3 regions of the Cutibacterium sp. LaCa_286 genome follow, and region 1 is predicted to be linked to each of the others. Evidence: riboswitches for the same ligand, from Rfam matches in the RefSeq annotation. Region 1 holds a riboswitch; each other region holds the start of a gene.
What was found. Region 1 has a riboswitch for cobalamin ahead of ACP8JZ_RS00320 (ABC transporter substrate-binding protein). Riboswitches for the same ligand answer to the same signal wherever they lie in the genome.
Positions count from the first base shown of each region.

Region 2: linked by a shared signal. The riboswitch ahead of ACP8JZ_RS01700 (FecCD family ABC transporter permease) and the one ahead of ACP8JZ_RS00320 (ABC transporter substrate-binding protein) in region 1 are both predicted to bind cobalamin.
Region 3: linked by a shared signal. The riboswitch ahead of ACP8JZ_RS02685 (ABC transporter substrate-binding protein) and the one ahead of ACP8JZ_RS00320 (ABC transporter substrate-binding protein) in region 1 are both predicted to bind cobalamin.

Region 1 is NZ_CP191091.1:80,979-87,155, forward strand. Features, by position in the region: partial or broken gene ACP8JZ_RS00305 (ABC transporter ATP-binding protein) at 1-307, opposite strand, end outside; gene ACP8JZ_RS00310 (FecCD family ABC transporter permease) at 304-1,473, opposite strand; gene ACP8JZ_RS00315 (ABC transporter substrate-binding protein) at 1,553-2,797, opposite strand; gene ACP8JZ_RS00320 (ABC transporter substrate-binding protein) at 2,857-3,969, opposite strand; cobalamin riboswitch at 4,197-4,332, opposite strand; gene ACP8JZ_RS00325 (transcriptional regulator) at 4,345-5,193, opposite strand; gene ACP8JZ_RS00330 (hypothetical protein) at 5,440-5,592, shown strand; gene ACP8JZ_RS00335 (6-phosphofructokinase) at 5,894-6,177, shown strand, end outside.
Region 2 is NZ_CP191091.1:424,984-431,160, forward strand. Features, by position in the region: gene ACP8JZ_RS01690 (CbiX/SirB N-terminal domain-containing protein) at 1-573, shown strand, start outside; gene ACP8JZ_RS01695 (hypothetical protein) at 1,186-2,046, shown strand; cobalamin riboswitch at 2,932-3,107, shown strand; gene ACP8JZ_RS01700 (FecCD family ABC transporter permease) at 3,196-4,215, shown strand; gene ACP8JZ_RS01705 (ABC transporter ATP-binding protein) at 4,212-5,003, shown strand; gene ACP8JZ_RS01710 (ABC transporter substrate-binding protein) at 5,005-6,078, shown strand; gene ACP8JZ_RS01715 (precorrin-8X methylmutase) at 6,163-6,177, opposite strand, start outside.
Region 3 is NZ_CP191091.1:632,633-638,809, reverse strand. Features, by position in the region: gene ACP8JZ_RS02710 (carbon starvation CstA family protein) at 1-1,054, shown strand, start outside; gene ACP8JZ_RS02705 (CstA-like transporter-associated (seleno)protein) at 1,051-1,266, shown strand; gene ACP8JZ_RS02700 ((2Fe-2S) ferredoxin domain-containing protein) at 1,286-1,918, opposite strand; gene ACP8JZ_RS02695 (ABC transporter ATP-binding protein) at 1,915-2,706, opposite strand; gene ACP8JZ_RS02690 (FecCD family ABC transporter permease) at 2,703-3,737, opposite strand; gene ACP8JZ_RS02685 (ABC transporter substrate-binding protein) at 3,734-4,753, opposite strand; cobalamin riboswitch at 4,794-4,978, opposite strand; RNA gene rnpB (RNase P RNA component class A) at 5,175-5,554, opposite strand; gene ACP8JZ_RS02675 (zinc ribbon domain-containing protein) at 5,746-6,177, opposite strand, start outside.

The DNA of each region.
Region 1 (6,177 bases):
AGACGACGTCGCGGCAGGTGAGCCGGGCCACCGACACCCGGTCGGTGAGGACGGTCGAGAGGGCCCGGGCGACCTGACGGCGCGACATCCGTGACGTCGGGGTGCCGTTGACCTGCACTTCGCCGCCGAGGCTTGGCTGAAGCCCGGCCACCGAGCGCAGCAGGGTGGATTTTCCGGCACCATTGGGCCCCACGAGCCCAATCATCTGCCCGGCACCCACCGACCCCGTCACCCCCGACAGCACCGTGGTGACGTGGCGGCCCGAACGGTACCCGACCGTCAGGTTCGACAGTGTGAGACCGGTCATGTCGCCTCCGCCTCTCGGTACCAGCGCACCAGGATGATCATGACGACCGGCGCCCCGAACACCGCGTTGACGGCGTTGACGGGCAGCACGTCGTCGCCGGGCAGCTGTGCCAAGATGTCGGCCATCAATGCCAGGGATCCGCCGGTGAGGATGCATCCGGGCAGCAGATGACGATGATCGGCCGTTCCCAGCACCCCACGCGTCAGATGTGGGATTGCGATGCCCAGGAAACTGATCGGCCCGCAGAACGCGGTGGCGGCGCCGGCGAGGATCGCGGTACTGGCCACCAGCAGGGTGCGCACCACCTTGAGGTTCATCCCCATCGTCTGGGCGTAACGTTCCCCCAGCAGCAGTGCGTTGAGCGGTTTGGCGAGCAGCAGGCTGGCGAGGATCATGACCACCATGATCGGCACCATGACCCGCAGGTTCTGCCACGTCACGCCGTGGTAGCTGCCGAACTGCCAGCGGGTGTACTGGGCGATGAGCTCCGGACTGGCTCGTGACAACAGCACGGTGACCCCCGACGACACAAAGTATCCGATCATGACGCCGAGCAGCAGCAGGATCGTCGAGGAGTGGATGAATCGTCCTGCCAGCATGACGATGAGCAGGACGACGGCTGCCCCCAGTGCCGCGGCGACCATGACCAACAGGTCCGGCCCGATTCCCAGCCCGGAGGCGAAGCTGGCCGCCCCCGCCGATGCCGAGGTGGACAGCACCACCAGGGCGACGCCCAGACTGGCACCCGAGGAGATACCCAGCACGTATGGGTCGGCCAGTGGGTTGCGGAACAGGGTCTGCATCTCCAGCCCGGACACTCCCAGCGCCGCCCCGACGAGCAGGGCGGTGATGGTACGAGGCTCGCGGACGTCGCGGATGATCGTCATCGAGACTGGGTCGACGTCGGTGCCACCGGTGAGGATCGTCATGACGTCACCCAGCGGGATGTTCACCGATCCCAGCGCCAGGCCGGCCAAGGTGACGGCGACGAAGATCGTTGCGAGGATCGTGAAACGCACCGGCAGTGGCAGCCCGCGTCGTCCCTGCGTCTGGCGGCTCCGCACATCTCGGTGATCCCGCACGTCCCGGCCCCGCCCATCCTGACCTCGTACGTCCCGGCCCGGTGCCTCTCGGTTCTGTGGCGTCTTCTGGTGGCTGTTCACCAGGTGCCCCTGATCCGTTCGCCGTGTGCCTCGTGACGTCCGTGTCTCCCGCGACGTCCCGGCATCAGATCCTGAGTCGCAGTCACTTCGCGGTGGCCTTGCGGTAGAAGTAGAACTGGTGATCGGCATCCAGCTCAGGGTGCAGGATCGCCGTCAGATCCGCCAGGACGAGGTCGGGGCGCACGACCCCGGTCTGCCAGTAGTCGTTGCCGTGCTTCGGGTCGGCTCGCAGGGTGGCGTCCCAGACGTTGCCGTTGTCGAGGGCCTTGAGCGACTTCAGACGTGGGTCGGCCTTGAGGATCTGCGGGATGGACGACTTCTCCGGCCCGTCGATCCAGAAGTCGGCGTCGTGGGCCTTCTTGATGATGGCCTCGGTGTCCATCTTCCTGGATGCCACCCCGTGGAGGTCCTTGAACACGTACTCACCACCTGCGTCGCGCAGGAACTGGATGGCGTAGTTCTCGTTGGGCTTGATGTACCAGACGCCCTTGTACTGCGATCCGTGGAGCACGGTCGGTCGTGTCGTCACCGTGGCGGCGCGTTTCGCGGTCGCATGGTACTTCTCGGCGATCTCGTCGTACTTCTGGTTCGCCGTCCTCTCGGCATTGACGAACAGCGAGTCGTACTTGATCCACTCGGCACGCCCCAGCGGGGTGCTCTCGAGGAAGTTCGGCTCGGCGACGACCGGGATGCCCATCTCCTTGATCTTGTCGATCTTGCTGGTGTTGTCGCTACCACTGACGAGGTTGAAGATGAACAGGTCCGGGCGTAGCGCCGCCAGCTTCTCTGTGTTGATCTCGGTGGCGTTGTCACCTGCCGCGAAACTGGCGACCTTGTGGTCCTTGAGGGCCTGACGGGTGTCCGCATTCCCCACCCTGTCGACGTTGACCATGCCAGCCACGGAGTCCAGCTTTCCCAACATCTGGAACTTCATTGGCAGGGTCGTCGAACCCAGCGCCACCTTGGTGGTGGGGATGGTGATCTTCTGCGCCTTGGCGAGGTCACCGTTCAGCTTCGGCTGCGGGGCGCCACACTGCACCAGGACGTACTGCACGGGTTTCTTCGCGGTGTTCGACGGGTGCTTGAGCGTCACGACCTTGTACGACTTGTGGTACGACACGGTGATGTCGCGGGCGTCGCGGAAAGTGGCCTTGTCGGCGAAGTAGTCCTTCGAGGGGTCGAAGTTCTTGATGCAGCCCTGCTGGGAGGACGTGCTGGACGGCGCGTTCGCCGAGGAATCCGACTTCTCGGAGTGTGAGCACCCGGTGAGGGTGGCGACGCACATGGTGGTGGCGGCCAGGCCCGCCACCAGACGATTGATGGACATGGTTGCTCCCAAGTGGAGGTGAGGGGATGGTGGTGCGGCGAACATCGCCGCTGAGAGGGTCAGCTGAGCTTGGTGTAGTAGTACGGCGTGTACCCCTTCATGAGGTCAGGGTGGAAGATGTACGTGAGGTCGGCCAGCACGACGTCGGGTTGGACGATCCCGGACTGCCAGAAGTCGTTCCCGGTGTCTGGGGCAGTGCGCTTGCTGGGGTTCCAGACGTTGCCGTGCTGGAAGGCCGACAGGTTCGCGTAGCGCGGGTTCTGCTTGAGGGCGTCGTCCTTGCCGTGCCACGTCGTCATGGACATGTAGTTGCCGTTGAGCCAGAAGTCGGCCTTGGAGCCATACTTGAAGACGACCTCGGCGTCGGTTGGGGTGGCTCCGTTGCCCTTGACGGCCTGGGACATGGCGTCGGTGGCTCCGGCGTCGGTCATGAACTTGATCATGTAGGAGTCGGTTCCCGGGACGTACCACTGCCCCTTGGTCTCCTGGCCGACGAGCACGCTGGGCTTGTCGGTGGCGTTCCTGGCCTTTTTCGCCACCTCGGTGTAGCGCTTGGTGATGCCGTCGAAGTTCTTCGTGGCGGCGCCTTCCTTGTTGAGGAGGATGCCGTAGGTCTTCATCCACTCGGCTCGGGCCAGCGGGGTGGACTCGAGGTAGTCGAGGTCCTGCAGCACCGGGATGCCGGCGGACTGCACCTGCTTGAACTCCTTCACCTCTGAGCTGGCGGCCAGCACGGCGTCGGGTTTGAGGGAGATGAGCTTCTCCGTGTCGATCTGCATCCGACTCGACCCGTAGCTGGGCGTGTTGCGGGCCTCGAGGGCGTCTCGTGCCGGTCCGCGATAGATCTGCTCGAGCTGGTTGACGCCGACGACTGCGTCCAAGGATCCCAGGGTGTGGAGGACCGGGATCTGGGTGGTGGAGGAGGCGGCGACTCGTTTGACCGGGACGTCGATGATCGGGGCCTTGGCGAGCTCACCGGTGAGCGTTGGTCTGGGGGCACCGCACTGCAGTAACACGAAGGTCTGCGACGGTTTGTCCTGCTTGCCGAGGGTGAGGACCTTGTAGGACTTGTGATAGCTGACGTGGACGTTCCTGGCCCCGGTGAAGGTGACCTTGTCACCGAAGTAGTCCTTGTCCTTGTCGAACTCCCCGGACTTGATGCACCCGGACATGTTGGCACCGGTGCCAGCTGATGGGGTGGTCGTCGAGGAGCTCGGGGAGGTGGAGCCGTCCTTCGTGCCCGAGCAGCCCGTCAGGGCCAGGGAAGGTACGACGAGAAGGGTGAGAAGGACCGAGACACGTCTCGGCAGTGGAGTACCCATGAAGTCTCCTGCAGTCGTGTCGCAGGACCCGCTGGGGCACACCCGGTGTGCTCGGCAGACTCCTACGGCGAGAGTCGGTGAATGCCACTTCGCAGGGAGGCGACCGGACTGAGCTGGAGGGCATCACCGTTGCGCGACAGTGTCGGACTTGCACCGACTTCGCTCGCTGCGGAGTACCTCGGGCCGAGTCCGACCCGGGACACGCACAAAATAGCATGTCTGGTGTCAATCCCTGTGCTGGGGCTGCAATGTGCCAATCCGAGTCCACGGCCGGTCGTCGCTCACATGTGTGCGCAGCTCGCTGACGTCTTCTGGTGCGCAGGCCAGTACGACGCAGGTTGACGGTCCGCCGGACTTCGTGAGATCGAGATCGGTCCTGCCGGGATCGAACCGCAGTCCTGCGGTGACGGCGATCTGATCGGCCTCCCAGGCAATTCCGTGCGATCCCACCGGTACACAGTCGTGCACCAGGCCCGAGCCCAGCAGCGCACGCACCTCGTCCAGGGTGACGATCTCGCGCCGACCAGGGCGTACCTCGTCATCCGGCGCCGAGATCGGGGAGCCGACGCATACGAGCACGTCGGCTTCCTGCGCCTGTGCCGCTGCCGCCGAAGCCTCGCCGGGAACCGGCGTGCCAGGGGCTCTGTCCGGTCGTACCCCGATGACCGTCACCCCAATTCCGGTCTGGGTGGTGATGACGTTGTCCTCCGTCGATCCGGTGACGGCCTGGGGATCGATCCCCGCGGCAACCGCGCACCGCTGGAACTCCTCGATCAGCGGTTGGGCCGAGGTGGCGTCCTGACACAGGGTGTTGACGAGGATCATCGGTCGGGCTCTCACGCACAGCACCTCCAGCAGTGGTACTCGCGCTGCCAGATGGGCACACCACGTCGGATCTGCCGGGTAGGGGTCCCCGGGCCGTGAGCCTATGCCCCCGACGGCGTCACAGGCGATGACCAGACGCCCAGCCGGTACGTCGGCGAGCAGCAGGTCGCGCAGCCGAGACACCTGGAGGTCGGCATGGCGGCTCCCGGCGTCGGTTCGGGAGACGACGGTGGTGGCGTGGCGCTGAATCTCGCCCGGTTCGTGCGGCACGGCTGGTGGTTCATGAGGTACGGCTGGGCTGGGACTGCTCACCGTGCCATTCAATCGCGTGTGTGACGGTTGGGCGAACACTGTTCGCCTCGGTGTGTCAGTTGCTGTGGATGGAGCAGAATTGCCCTGGGGTCACTCGTCGGGGCCACTCTTCGCCGGATGTGTCACATTCGGTCTGGTTGCTCCGGCACACGTGGCACCCGAGTGGTGCAACAGGAGGTTGGTGTGAAGGCACGACTGGTGGTGGCAGCAGCGCTGGTGGCGGGAGTCATCGTTGCGGAACGTCTCGCGACGGCCAGACATCACCGACACGCTCAGGTACGGCGGATCGCCCTGGAGGGGATCGATGGGTTGGCAGGGCGCCAGCGTCCTCGCTGACGTGTGCGGCCCACATGTGAGTCGGCATGGATGCTGACTCCCGGGCACGTCCATGCCCTGCCTGTCACGGTGTCTTGGTCTTGCCTGTCCACGGTGTCGGGACTGGTCGGGGCCGATGTTGCGTCTGACCTCTCGTCCACATCGTGATGCTAGGATTTTCGCCTGCATTCCCTTGCGCCCTGCATTCCTGAGATTTCTGAGTCCGTGTGACGTCTCCCGCACACCCGGGGTGTGCATCCCTGCCATGTCATCTGCGAACATGGTGTGAGACGACCGATGGTGTGAGCGACCGGGAGGAAGCATGGGAAACCACAAGAGAGTCGGCATTCTCACCGCCGGGGGAGACTGCCCCGGCCTCAACGCAGCAATCCGTGGCTTCGGCAAGGCGGCCATCCGCGAGTACGGCATGGAACTCGTCGGCTTCCATGACGGATTCCTGGGCCTGGCGCAGAACCGCTACGTCGACCTCACCCAACGCGACCTCTCCGGCATCCTCACCGTGGGCGGGACGATCTTGGGAACCAGCCGTGACAAGGTCAATCGCATGATCGTCAATGGCGAGGAGACGGACATGGTGCCGACCAT
Region 2 (6,177 bases), 340 kb from region 1:
TGGCAGGCCAGCCATCCCGGCGTCGAGATCCGTATCGCCCCGGTCATCGGCGACTGTGACGAGGTGGCCGAGGTCGTGGTGGACCGGTACCGCGAGCCCCTTGACGAGGTCGGGCTCGGCGAGGGGGCCCCGGTCTACATGTCCGGGCTGCGGCTGCAGGGACGCACGGTGCTGGTCGTCGGGGCCGGGCACGTGGCCGAACGTCGCGTCGCCCGTCTGCTGGACGCCGGTGCCGACGTCCACGTCGTCGCCCCGAACTCAGGCATCCAACTTACCCGGATGGCTCGCAAGGGGCTGGTGAACCTGGAACGACGCGCCTTCCAGAACGATGATCTCGACGGCGTCTGGTTCGTCCAGGCCCTCACCAATGACCCCCAAGTCAACGCCAAGGTGACCGCCGAGGCCGAGAAGCGCGGTATCTTCTGCGTGCGTGGTGACGACGGTCGCAAGGGCAGCGCCTTCACCCCGGCCACCCAGCAGGCCGGCGGTATGACGGTGAGCGTGGTTGGTGACCGCACCCCGCGTCGTTCTGCCAAGATTCGTGACGAGGTGTTGCGAGCCCTGCAGGGCTGATCGGCACTTCGACTCCTCTGCTGAGGAACTGAGATTGTGGGCCCCGCAGCTGTTGATTGCGGGGCTCTACGGGAGTGTCTGGTTGCGGGTGTGGAGTCGGTTGGATCGACTGTGTTGTTTCCGGGCTGATTGTCTGCCGTTCCAGGGGTTGACCGCCCTTCGGCACCTGTGCTGAGTCCTCAGTGAGGTGTGTCAGCTCCTGCAGCTGGCTGGTTGCGGGAGTCTGCGGGTGTGGCTGGCTGCATCTTTGATGCCTGAGCTGGAGCTCTCAGCAAGGTGTTGCGGGCTTCCGTAGTTGGCGGGTTGCGGGGCTGGTTGGGTGCGGCTGATCTGGTGCGAAACCGACTGGATCGGTCGTGTTGTTCCCGGGCTGACCGTCTGTCATTTCGTTCCCGGCTGGCCACCGCCTGACCGGGGATGGCCCAGTGATGGGGCAGGCCAGGGTGGGGCATGACAAGGCCCGATACCAAGCCGACTGTGATGCACTGATCGTCGCGATCCACCGATCAACACTGCCTCACCACTCGAGGCTGACCGACACGGGCCTGATCGACACGGGGCCTGCCGAGGCCGGCTCCGATGAATGGCAGCCCCGGCGATGGGATCGCGGCGATGGCAGCCGTGGCCAATCGCGCCTATCATCGTCGGGTGATCTCCCACGACCTGCATGCCCTGGGCTTCGACGCCCCCGATCTCGATTCCCTCGTCAACTCCGCTGCGCAGGCTGGCGCTGTCGGTGTGGAGGACGTCGGTGGTTTCGATCTGTTGGCCGCCTACACCGACCCGTCGGGGGCACGTCTCGCCATGCTCAGCCGGGATGGTGAGATGGACACGATGGCCTCCCTCGTCGCCCCAACGACCCACGCCGCCGAGGTGCGGCGCTACCGTCCCACGGTGGCCCTGGTGGAGCTCGTGGAGGGCGGTTCGCCGCTGTCGCAGTTGGCGGTGAGCGGTGCCTCCGACGGAGTGCATGGCAAGCGGATCGCACGGTTCCTGGCCAATGCCGACGATCCCGTCGAGTACCCACTGTGTGCCGAGCCCGGCGACGACACCTCGGCGTTCGTCCAGCACCTGCGCGTCGGGGCCGTCGCCAACGGATTCATCCGGGTCCACGACTCCGAGGAGGCCTATGGCGCCTCCGAGGAGGGCGGTTTCGGTCCTCGCAGCGACATCCAGTTCTCCGCCGGACACCTCATCAGCCCGTGGCTCATGGAGTTGGAGGCGGGTCGGGCGAGCCGCGCCGAGGTGAGTGCGGTCGCAGAAATGACGATGGTCGTCGATCAGTGCGAGAAGCGCACCAACGAACTCACCGGGGAACAGTGGTGGCGATGCATGGGCAAGGTTGGATTCCCCCTCACCCTGGCCCTGCCAGCCGGGCTGCCGACCGATCCACATCCGGGCTCGGTGCTCTCGGGCCAGGTCGTCCCAGTGATCTCGTCGGGCACGTGGGAAGGCGACGCCCTCTGGGGCTGAACTGCCCTCCTGCTCGGCCTGTGCCCATTCGTTCGTGGCACACCTGTTTTTCCTGTGGCGCCCCGCTTCCCCGTGGGTTTCCCGAGGCGTAGGGTGCCGCCCCTGTTTTCCTTGGTCCCGAGCTCTGCGCCCAGCCCTTCCCTCGCTGCCTCCTGCCCCATGCATCCGGTTCTCCCGTGGTGTCCTCATTTTTCCCAGGGTTACTCCTCGGCTGTGTCCGGTCTCGTTGTCGTCCACTTCTGCTCTAGGGGTGGAGGGAGTGGAGCACAAGACCGCAGCTCACACTCTCACTCACACTGCAAGTTTTGCAGTGTGAGTGAGAGTGTGCGCGGGCCCGGGTGAGGTGGTGGTCCGGTCTGCCGAGCGGGTCTTGGCCCAGCGATCCTGTGGCAGATGTGTTGGGGATCGTGGGGTTTGCCACGTGGTGTGGCACGGGGCGGCTTGTCGAACCGAAATACCACGGGGGTGCGAAGTACCACGCGTCACGAGGGACGTTCCGGTGCCTTGAACGGGTGCGCATCCTCTCGTCGGCGGCGTCCACAGTTTTTGCAGTGGTGGCTTCTTGGGATCGTCCACGTCCCATCGGTGGTGCCAGCCAGTTGCCGTGCCCGGTGCGGCGTGGTGAATTCTGTCTGCAATGCGGGGCGTGGCCCGTTCGTCTCCGTGGCAGATGTGTTGGGGATCGTGGTGCCTGCCACGTGGCGTGGCACGGGGTGTCTTGTCGAACCGAATTGCCACGGGGGTCGAGGTACTGCCCCGGCCGCACCCCCAGGTCCACGTGCTGCAGCGTTCCACGTGCCCGACGCGCCTGCGACACGGGGCTGGCGGGCGGCTACGGCAAGGGGTTGGCGGAACGGCACGTCGCGAGTTGCGTGCACAGGTGCTAATCTGCGTCGCGTGCATGGTGCGGCCCCGATGAGGTCGCGGTGAACCCGGTGGGAATCCGGGACTGTTGCGCAGCGGTGACGGTGACGACGTCGGCGAGACCACTGGGAGTGATTCTGGGAAGGGCCGACCGAGAGTGATCCGAAGTCCGAAGACCCCATGCATGACTTGTGTCGTTCGGGCCTCGCATCAAGGTCCTCGCACCCAGAAGGAACAGCTATGCCTTCCTTAAGACGGTCGGCCGAGCGTGACCGCCGGTTGCCGGTGGCACCCCTGGTGATCATCCTCGTCGTGCTCATCGTCGTCAGCGCCGTCGTCTCGCTGACCATTGGTTCGGAACCATTGCCGATGCGTGGCGTTCTTGACACGGTTGGGGCCAGGATCACTGGCGAGCCGGGCCCCGACCCGACGATCGATGTCATCGTCTGGGATCTGCGTGCTCCCAGGGCACTGCTGGCGATCATCGTCGGGGCCGGACTCGCCCTGGCCGGAAGCGGTATGCAGACCTTGGTGCGCAACCCGCTGGCCGATCCTTACCTGCTGGGTGTCTCGGCCGGTGCGAGTGTGGGGGCCACCGCGGTCATCGCCCTGGGGATGTTCGCCTCCTGGGGTCCTCACCGGCTCACCCTCGGAGCCTTGGTGGGGGCATTGGGAGCCGCTGGTCTGGTGTACCTCATCTCCATGGCCCAGGGTGGCATGACACCGCTGCGGCTGGTGCTCTCGGGCGTCGTGCTCTCTGCGGCGTTCTCGGCATTGGCAAGCTTCCTCGTCTTTCGCAGCTCGGATCCGCGTGCGGCGCAGTCGGTGTTGTACTGGATGCTGGGATCGGTGGCCGGTGCCACCTGGGACAGCTTGTGGGTGGCTGCCATCGTCACCGCTCTGTCCGCCGTGCTCATGATCGCGTTCTCTGGCTGGCTCGACGCCCTGGCTGCTGGCACCGACGTCGCTCGATCCCTCGGCATCCCCGATACCAGGGTGCGCAAGGCGTTGTTCGTCGGCAACTCGGTACTCGTCGGGGTGCTCGTGGCGGTCTCCGGCGGCATCGGATTCGTCGGGCTCGTCATTCCGCACATGTCCCGGCTGCTCGTGGGAGCCAGTCACCGGTCGATGGTGCCCGTCGCCGCCGCCATCGGCAGCCTCTTCCTGCTGTGGGTGGACGTCGGCGCCCGCGTCATCGCGGCACCACAGGAGGTGCCGCTCGGCGTCGTCACCGGGTTCATCGGCGCTCCCATCTTCCTGTACCTCATGGGGCGCAGCCAGTACCGATTCTCGAGTGAGTCATGACACGTCTCGAAGTTTGCAATGTCCAGTGCCGCATCAACGACCGCGTCATCGTCGACGACGTGAGTTTCACCGCCGAGCCGGGGAAGCTCACCGCCATCGTCGGTGTCAACGGAGTCGGCAAGTCGACTCTGCTACGATCCATCGCCGGGGTGCGCCAGTTCAATTCCGGCGACGTCCTGCTCGACGGCACCTCCGTCACCGACTACACCCCCATGCAACGTGCCCGGCTCATGGCCTTCGTCGGGCAGGAGGAGTCGCCATCGCCTGACCTCCTGCTGGGTGAGATGGTCGCGCTGGGACGTACCCCGCACCGCAAGCCGTGGCAGGTGGGGCAGCGTTCCGAGCGACGGATCATCCGGGACTCCCTGGCCTTGGTGGGACTGGACCACCTCATCGATCGTCGTTGTGACCACCTGTCGGGCGGTGAGCGGCGCCGCGCCGTCATCGCCCGTGGCCTGGCCCAGGGCGCCGACCTCATCATGTTGGACGAGCCGACCAATCACCTCGACGTGCGTCACCAACTCATGCTGCTGGACACGCTGCGCGCCAGCGGTCGGACGGTGGTCGCCACCATCCACGACCTCGGCATGGCTGCTTCGCATTTCGACCACGTGGTCGTCCTGGCCGACGGCGGAGTGCTCTCCGCAGGTCCGGCTCGTGAGGCGCTCAGCCCATCGAACGTCGCGACGGCATTCCACGTTGTCGCACACCATGTCACCACTCCCGACGGCAGCCAGGAACTCGTGTGCACCGCACCGCTGCCCAATCCCAACCGAGAGGAAAACTGAAATGTCCACCAAACTCCTACCCGTCGTCCTGGCCTCCTGCCTGGCTGTGGGACTCACCGCCTGTGGCGGTGGATCAGCCTCCAAGAGCGGCGAGTCCGCCAAGGACTCCAACGAAGTCACCGTGACCAACTGTGGCAAGAAGGTCACCTACCCCAAGAAGGCCGAGCGACTCTACGTCAATGACGGCAGCATCATCGCCATGGCGCTGAGCGCCGGGGCGCAAAAGCAGATCGCCGCGATAAGTTCGGCAGATCGGGACAAGGAGATCCTCACTGCCAAGTACGGGGCCGACACCATCAACAGTCTGCACGAGGGCGTCAAGGGTTACATGACCCTTGAGTCGGTCATCGCCAACAGGCCCGACGTCGTCGTCGCCGGGTGGGACTACGGATTCTCCGAGGCGAACAACCTCACCCCCGACAACCTGCACGACAAGGGCATCAACAGTTACCTGCTCACCGAGTCATGCCGACAGAAGGACGGGCAGAGCGTCCGCGGTGTCATGGACCCCTGGAACGCAGTGCGGACCGACATCACCAACCTTGCCACCCTCACCGGCAACGAGCAGACCGGCAAGAAGGCCGTGCAGGACATGGACGATCGGCTCGACGCCCTCCAGAAGGCTCCGAAGGCCAGGAAGACCCCGACGGTGCTGCTCTTCGACTCGGCCAAGGACTCGGTCTTCACCAGCGGAAGCAAGGGCGGTCCACAGGCCATCATCAATGCGGCTGGTGCGCAGAACGGCGCCCACGACGTCAACGACACCTGGGTGCGCATCGGCTGGGAGAAGGTGGCGACGATGAACCCCGACGCCATTGCCTTCGTCGACTACGACGCCCAGCCCTACAGCGAGAAGATCAAGATCCTGGAATCGAATCCGGCGACCAAGAACCTGGACGCGGTGAAGAAGAAGCGCTACCTCAACCTCCCCATCGCCATGTGGACCTCCGGCCCGCTCAACATCGATGCCGCCGAGCACCTGCGGGTCAGCCTGGAGAAGTGGGGGTTGGAGCCCAAGTCGTCGATCAAACCCCAGCTGAGGATTCCGGCCTCCGTGCCCGGACACGAGGGCTGAGAGGCAGACCCGCACCGCCCCGACACCCTTTCAGGGGAGCTCACTGCCCGGGGAGTGCGCAGGCCCGGTGCCCGTGAGCGATCCTCAGCGGTGATCGTT
Region 3 (6,177 bases), 550 kb from region 1:
GGTGGCAGCCCTCTGCGTGGATCGCGGCATCTACTTTGCGATGAACTCGCCGGCCGGTGCCACCGGCAACACCGTTCAGTCGGCCGTCACCTACGTCAATTCACTGGGCCTGACGGGGGTCCACACCGACGCCGATGCCCTGACGACGACAGCCAACCTCGTTGGCGAGACGTCGATCATCAGCCGTACTGGCGGCGCACCCACCCTGGCCGTCGGCCTCGCGACGATCATGCACCAGCTCTTCGGTGGCCAGGCCATGATGAGCTTCTGGTACCACTTCGCGATCATGTTCGAGGCCCTGTTCATCCTCACCTCGGTCGACGCCGGTACCCGCGTCGCCCGGTTCATGCTCTCCGATGCTCTGGGGAACTTCTGGCCGCGCCTACGGGACCACTCGTGGAAAGTCGGTTCCTGGTTGACCACCGCCATCATGGTGGCTGGATGGGGCTCGATCCTCCTCATGGGTGTCGCCGACCCGTTGGGTGGTATCAACACCCTCTTCCCGCTGTTCGGAATCGCCAACCAACTGTTGGCAGCCGTGGCGTTGTCCATCTGCCTGGTGGTCTTCGCCCGCAAGGGACACACCTGGCGACTGCTCATCATTGCAGTACCCATGCTCTTCACTGCCATCATCACGGTGTATGGATCATGGCTGAAGATCTTCTCCCCTGACCCGAGGATCGGTTACTGGGCGAATCACATGACCTATCGGCGCGCCATTGCTGCCGGCAAGACCTCGTTGGGCCAGGCCAAGACCCTTGATGAGATGCACACCGTCGTCGGCAACACCGCCATTCAGGGAACGCTGTCGATCATCTTCGTCATCTGTGCCCTCATCGTCATGGTCGTGGCATGCATCCGCACCATCCAGGCACTGCGCGGCCACAACATCATCGACACCGAGGATCCCGCCCTGCCCTCGCATATCTTCGCTCCCAGCGGCCTCGTCGCCAACCGGGCCGAGCAGAACCTGCAGGCCGAGTGGGACTCCTTCACCGCCCAGCACCCCGAGTTCGACCTGGAGAACGTCCACAAGACAACGGAGCACGCATGACGGCTGCACCTCGACGTATGCCCGCCGAACCAGGATGGCGACGATGGTGGTCACTACTGCGATGGTGGGTACGCGGCATCACGGGAGCAGACGTCTACGACAACCACGTGGAGTGGTGCCGACGCACCGGCCACGAACCGATGTCCGAGAAGGACTTCTGGCGCGATCACTGTGACCGTCAGGACCGCAATCCCCAGGCACGTTGTTGCTGACTGCCACCGGGGCTTCTCGTCAATGACGGGAGGGGCCAGTCAGCGCCGACACGATGCGATCGAGGTTGCCCTCGGTCAACTGGATGCACTTGCCGTCTGGCCACACCACCATGAGAGGGGCATGGTTGCAAGGGAACATGCACCCCGTCACCGTGACGAGAACCTCCGTGTCCAGGACGTGTGACTGTGCCAGCTTCTTCTGAAGACGCGCATGCAGATCAGCGGCGCCGACCGCGCTGCAGCGAGGTCCTCGACAGGTGAGCAAATGATACCGGAAGGAGGGAAACTCCTGCCAAGCAGGGCTGCGCAACGGTGCTTCGGCGCCTGTCACGGTTCGCCACTGGCCGGTCAGCTCCTGATTCGGGCGGACAACCCCGACGTGCACGACGACGGTTGGCCCGTTCTCCCGGCCACGCACCCACTGGCCAGCGACCCGCCGAAGCCAGGACAGCGGTACTGGCCCGTGGTCGCGACTCCATCCGACAAGTTCGACCCGGTCGTCATCAACGGCGTCGAGGACATCTGCGAGCGCCGGGCCAGGACCCTGCAGGCTTGCACTCCGATCGGCAGCCACGTGACGGGCCACCGCTTCTGCGTTGATCGTGTCAGAGGCGTCCTCCCAGCGCAGCGAGACAGCGATACGCGTCGTCACGGCTGCAGTCCCCGCCAGGTGAATCCACGTCTGAAATCTGACCAAACCTCGCCGTCAACCCCGAAATGGTCGCGGACGAGGTGAGGGGTCAGTACCTCTGAGGCCGGCCCTGCGGCGACCATCCGGCCCGAATCCAGCACGATGAGGTCATCTGCGTAGGCAACGGCCAGGTCAAGATCGTGGATGACGGTCACCGTTGTCAGACCAAGTCCGCGTACTCTCTCCAACAGGTCAATCTGGTGACGCAGGTCGAGGTGGTTCGTGGGTTCATCCAGGAGCAGGATCTCAGGCTCCTGGGTGAGGGCTCGGGCCAACTGGACCCGCTGCATCTCTCCTCCTGAGAGGGACGACCACGCTCGATCGGCCAGATCAGCCACCCCGGTCGACGCCATCGCGTTCTCGACGACGTCCCCATCACGCCCCTTCCGACGATTCACGTTGCCGATACCCCAGCCTCCCAAGTGCGGGATACGGCCCAACTGAACGACATCGCGAACCGTCAGTTCCACATGAGCCGAAGGATTCTGTTCGAGCAAAGCTATCGCCTGGGAGCGCTCCTTGGCACCGATCCTCGCAAGGTCGCGCTCCCCAAGCCATACCCGTCCCACGCTGGGCTTGCGCAACCCCGCCAGCAGGTGCAGCAAGGTCGTCTTTCCGGATCCATTCAGTCCGATGACCATCGTCATGGCTTTTGGCCGAATCTCCACGTTGACCCCGGACAGGATCGTCGTGTCATCGACGCCCCACCCAAGGTTCTCGGTCCGCAGAGCGGTTGTCGTTGATGTCATGATCGAGACGCCTGACGACGTAGCAGGATGACCAGTACCGGGGCTCCGATGGCTGCCGTGATGACCCCGACCGGAATCTCGGTGTCCGGGCGCAAGCACCTCGCTGCAGTGTCTGACCACACCATGAGCAGTGCCCCGGTGAGGGCAGATGCCGGCAACAGCCGCGCGTGCCGCGGCCCGGTCCAGAACCTCACGATGTGCGGAACCGTCAGCCCGACGAAGCCGATGGGGCCGACGAAGGCGACGCTGAGAGCAGTCAGCAGGGCGGTGCCAACCATGATCATCCAGCGCACAGCGTTGACTGGTACTCCCAGGGACATCGCGCTGACGTCACCGAAGGCGAAAGCGTCAAGAGTGTGGCACAACGCCATCCCGGCGATGAGGGCCGGAACGGTGGCGACGGCCAGGGTGATCGTCGATCCCCATCTCAAACCGGTGAACGACCCAAGTGTCCAGGACAGGGCTGATCGAGCGGCGTTCGACTCGCCGAACACCATGATCATCATGGACACCGCGGCCCCGCACAACTGTCCGACGGCCACCCCAGCCAAGATCGTCCGGCTGGCGGGTAGCTCCCCAGACTTACCAGTGGCCATGGCCAACACCATGACAAGGGCCCCGACCGCCCCGCCGAATGAGGCCAGTGTCATCAGGACGGACTGCCCCAGAGCGCTGGAGATCCCGACGATGAGGACGAAGACCGCACCGACCGAGGCGCCACTGGAAATGCCGAGCAAATAAGGATCGGCCAAGTCATTACCCGTCAGGGTCTGCAGTACCGCTCCACACATCGCCAACAAAGCGCCCACAGCCATTGCGCCAATGACGCGCGGGGCGCGCAACTGCCAGACAATCCGATCGTCAAGGACGGTGACATCAGAGCCATTAATGAGTCGAAATCGTCGAGCAACCACCCGAATCACATCGTGAACCGGCACATGGACTGCCCCAACTCCCAGTACGACCAAGGCACTGGCAACGAGGGCAGTACCAAGAAAGGCAGCCAACAACCAGTTACGTGAGCGGATCATTTCCCAGCGATCTCTGCCAAACCATCGTTGAGAGTCTTGGCACCGTCGATCAGCTCGGCACCCGGGGTACTCTGGGAGAATGGCACCGTTACGAACTTGTTCTCCTTGACAGCTCTCATCTGCTTGAGAACCGGATCGCCCTTGAGATAAGCGATCTTGTCCTTCGCGGTGGACCATTTGGCATCGGCAACGACGATGACGTCCGGATCGGAGGCCACAATCTTTTCCCAGGAGCCATCGGCCCATCCGCCATCGACGTCCGCAAAGACATTCTTGGCTCCCACGGCATCCATGAGCAGCTGTGGGCCACCGTGACCGGCACCGATGAACGGGGTCTTGTCCCCAGAATCGAACCACACGATCGAGGTTCCGGTACCGTGCTTGTGTGTAGTCACGTCCCGCAGGTACTCATGCTGCTTGGTGATCGCAGTGTCGGCACCGTCCTGAGCCCCGATGAGGGATCCGACCTCGCGCATTTCCTTCCAGACATTGCCCCACGTTGTCTCGGCTGACTTAGTGCCTTTGGGACATCCGAAGGGACTGATGTATGTGGCGATTCCCTGCTTCGCGAGCTCATCCCGGGTTCCGACAGCCTTGTCGGTGAAGGCACTGGAGAAAGAGGAAAGAGCAAGATCGGGTTTGGCAGCCAAGAAGGTCTCTTTGGACGGATACTCCTTGGCCAGCACCTTGACCGAATCATAGGACTTTCGCCACTTGGCAGGAATCTCGCCGTCTAGGTAGGCCGTCCCAACCAGATTTGATGCGCCATTGATGGCCAGGACGTCCTCCGTGGCACCTTGGTTGAGAGTTACAGCCCTGGTGGCAGGTTTGTCGAGAATGATCTTTTGACCACAGTTGGTGACTTCCACACGATCTGCGGACGGTTGGGACACCGACGCAGAGGATGGCTCGCTGGAAACGGGATCTTCGGGAGCACCTGCGCAGCCAGCGAGCAGAGTGGCGGGCACGACCAACCCCATGACGAGGCGATGTGACAAGGATGAGCACATGGGCATGAGAAGCCAGCTTTCTGTGACCGGCGTTCGCGGCCGGGGACCGACAGGACGTTGTCAGGTGGTCTTCGGGCTCAACCTCATCTCCGTTTTCCGACACCTTCCCGGTACCAGTGGCACCAGTGGCTCGAGTCGGGTGGATCAGTCATACCGCTGCGCGTCAGCTCCGGTCTCTCACCGGATTCCTGCGCCGGAGAATCTCCAGCAACCTGACTGCCACATACTAATCCGTGTACGCCCCAGAAAAGAAATTCTTCTTCCTGTTTCGCAACTCAGCCAATCCTTAGACACCCTCATGGCAGACGTCCCTATAGGCGTGACACCTACGTCTCGTCTTTTTCTGTACCGTTCAGCACCCATCATCGCCAGAAGCTTTGCTGCAACACAGAACCCATCAACCCACCACAAGTCCCTGGTTGAAAAGGGACGAGCCACCCTTGTAAGCCGGGTTCTGTGACCCCATCGGGGCCGGTGATCATCCATCTGTGAACGCCGTTGCCGACGCCCTCCAGCCTTGCAGCTGCGCGGCCTACCCGGGCGCTCGGGCGGGCAGCCCTCGAACACGTCCGCGACCTCACGGTCTTCTTGGCCTTGCTCCGGGTGGGGTTTGCCGTGCCGGCACCGTCACCGATGCCGCGGTGAGCTCTTGCCTCACCGTTTCACCCTCACCGATTTCTCGGCAGTTTGTTTTCTGTGGCACTGTCCCGCGGGTCTCCCCGGGTGGGCGTTACCCACCACCCTGCCCTGTGGAGCCCGGACTTTCCTCGACAGATCGTCGTCTGCCGCGATCACCCCGGGTGGCTCGTCCAAACATCCATTCTAGCCTGTGAACACCGCTTCATGACAGCCGATGGGGCTCACCACACCTGGTCGGGGCAGACGTTCGCACCTCGCGCACCTTCACCGAACCGTGATCGGCCCCACCTCGGGCAGCGCCCGGTCGGGAACCATCCCCCTCAAGGGGGATGAGCCCACTCCTCAAAGGGGATGTCGTCTCACAGGGGACGCACCATGATGCGGTCGCACTCCTCACAGCGCAGCACCTCGTCTGCCGGGGCCTGGTCGTAGCGACGTTGGTCGCCAGGATTGGCGACGATTCCGCAGGCACTGCACACGCCATGCTCCAACCTGCCGGCCCCCATCCCGGTACGTTCCAACAGAGTCTGGTACAGCTTGAGCAGATCGGCCGGGAGCGCCCCGGCCTGGGCGGTGCGCTGCGCAACAAGACGCTTGAGTTCGGCGTCGATCTCGGAGAGGTCATGGTCCCGGGACGCCAACGCCTCGCGAATGTGGCCGTCAAGAGCTTTGCGAGCCTCGTCGGCCTGCGCCTGAGCCGCTTCCGCCTCCTCGACCCGCTGCATGATGTCGAGCTCGGCATCCTCCAGATCACCGATACGTCGCTTGAGGTGCTCAATCTCGTCGGTGAG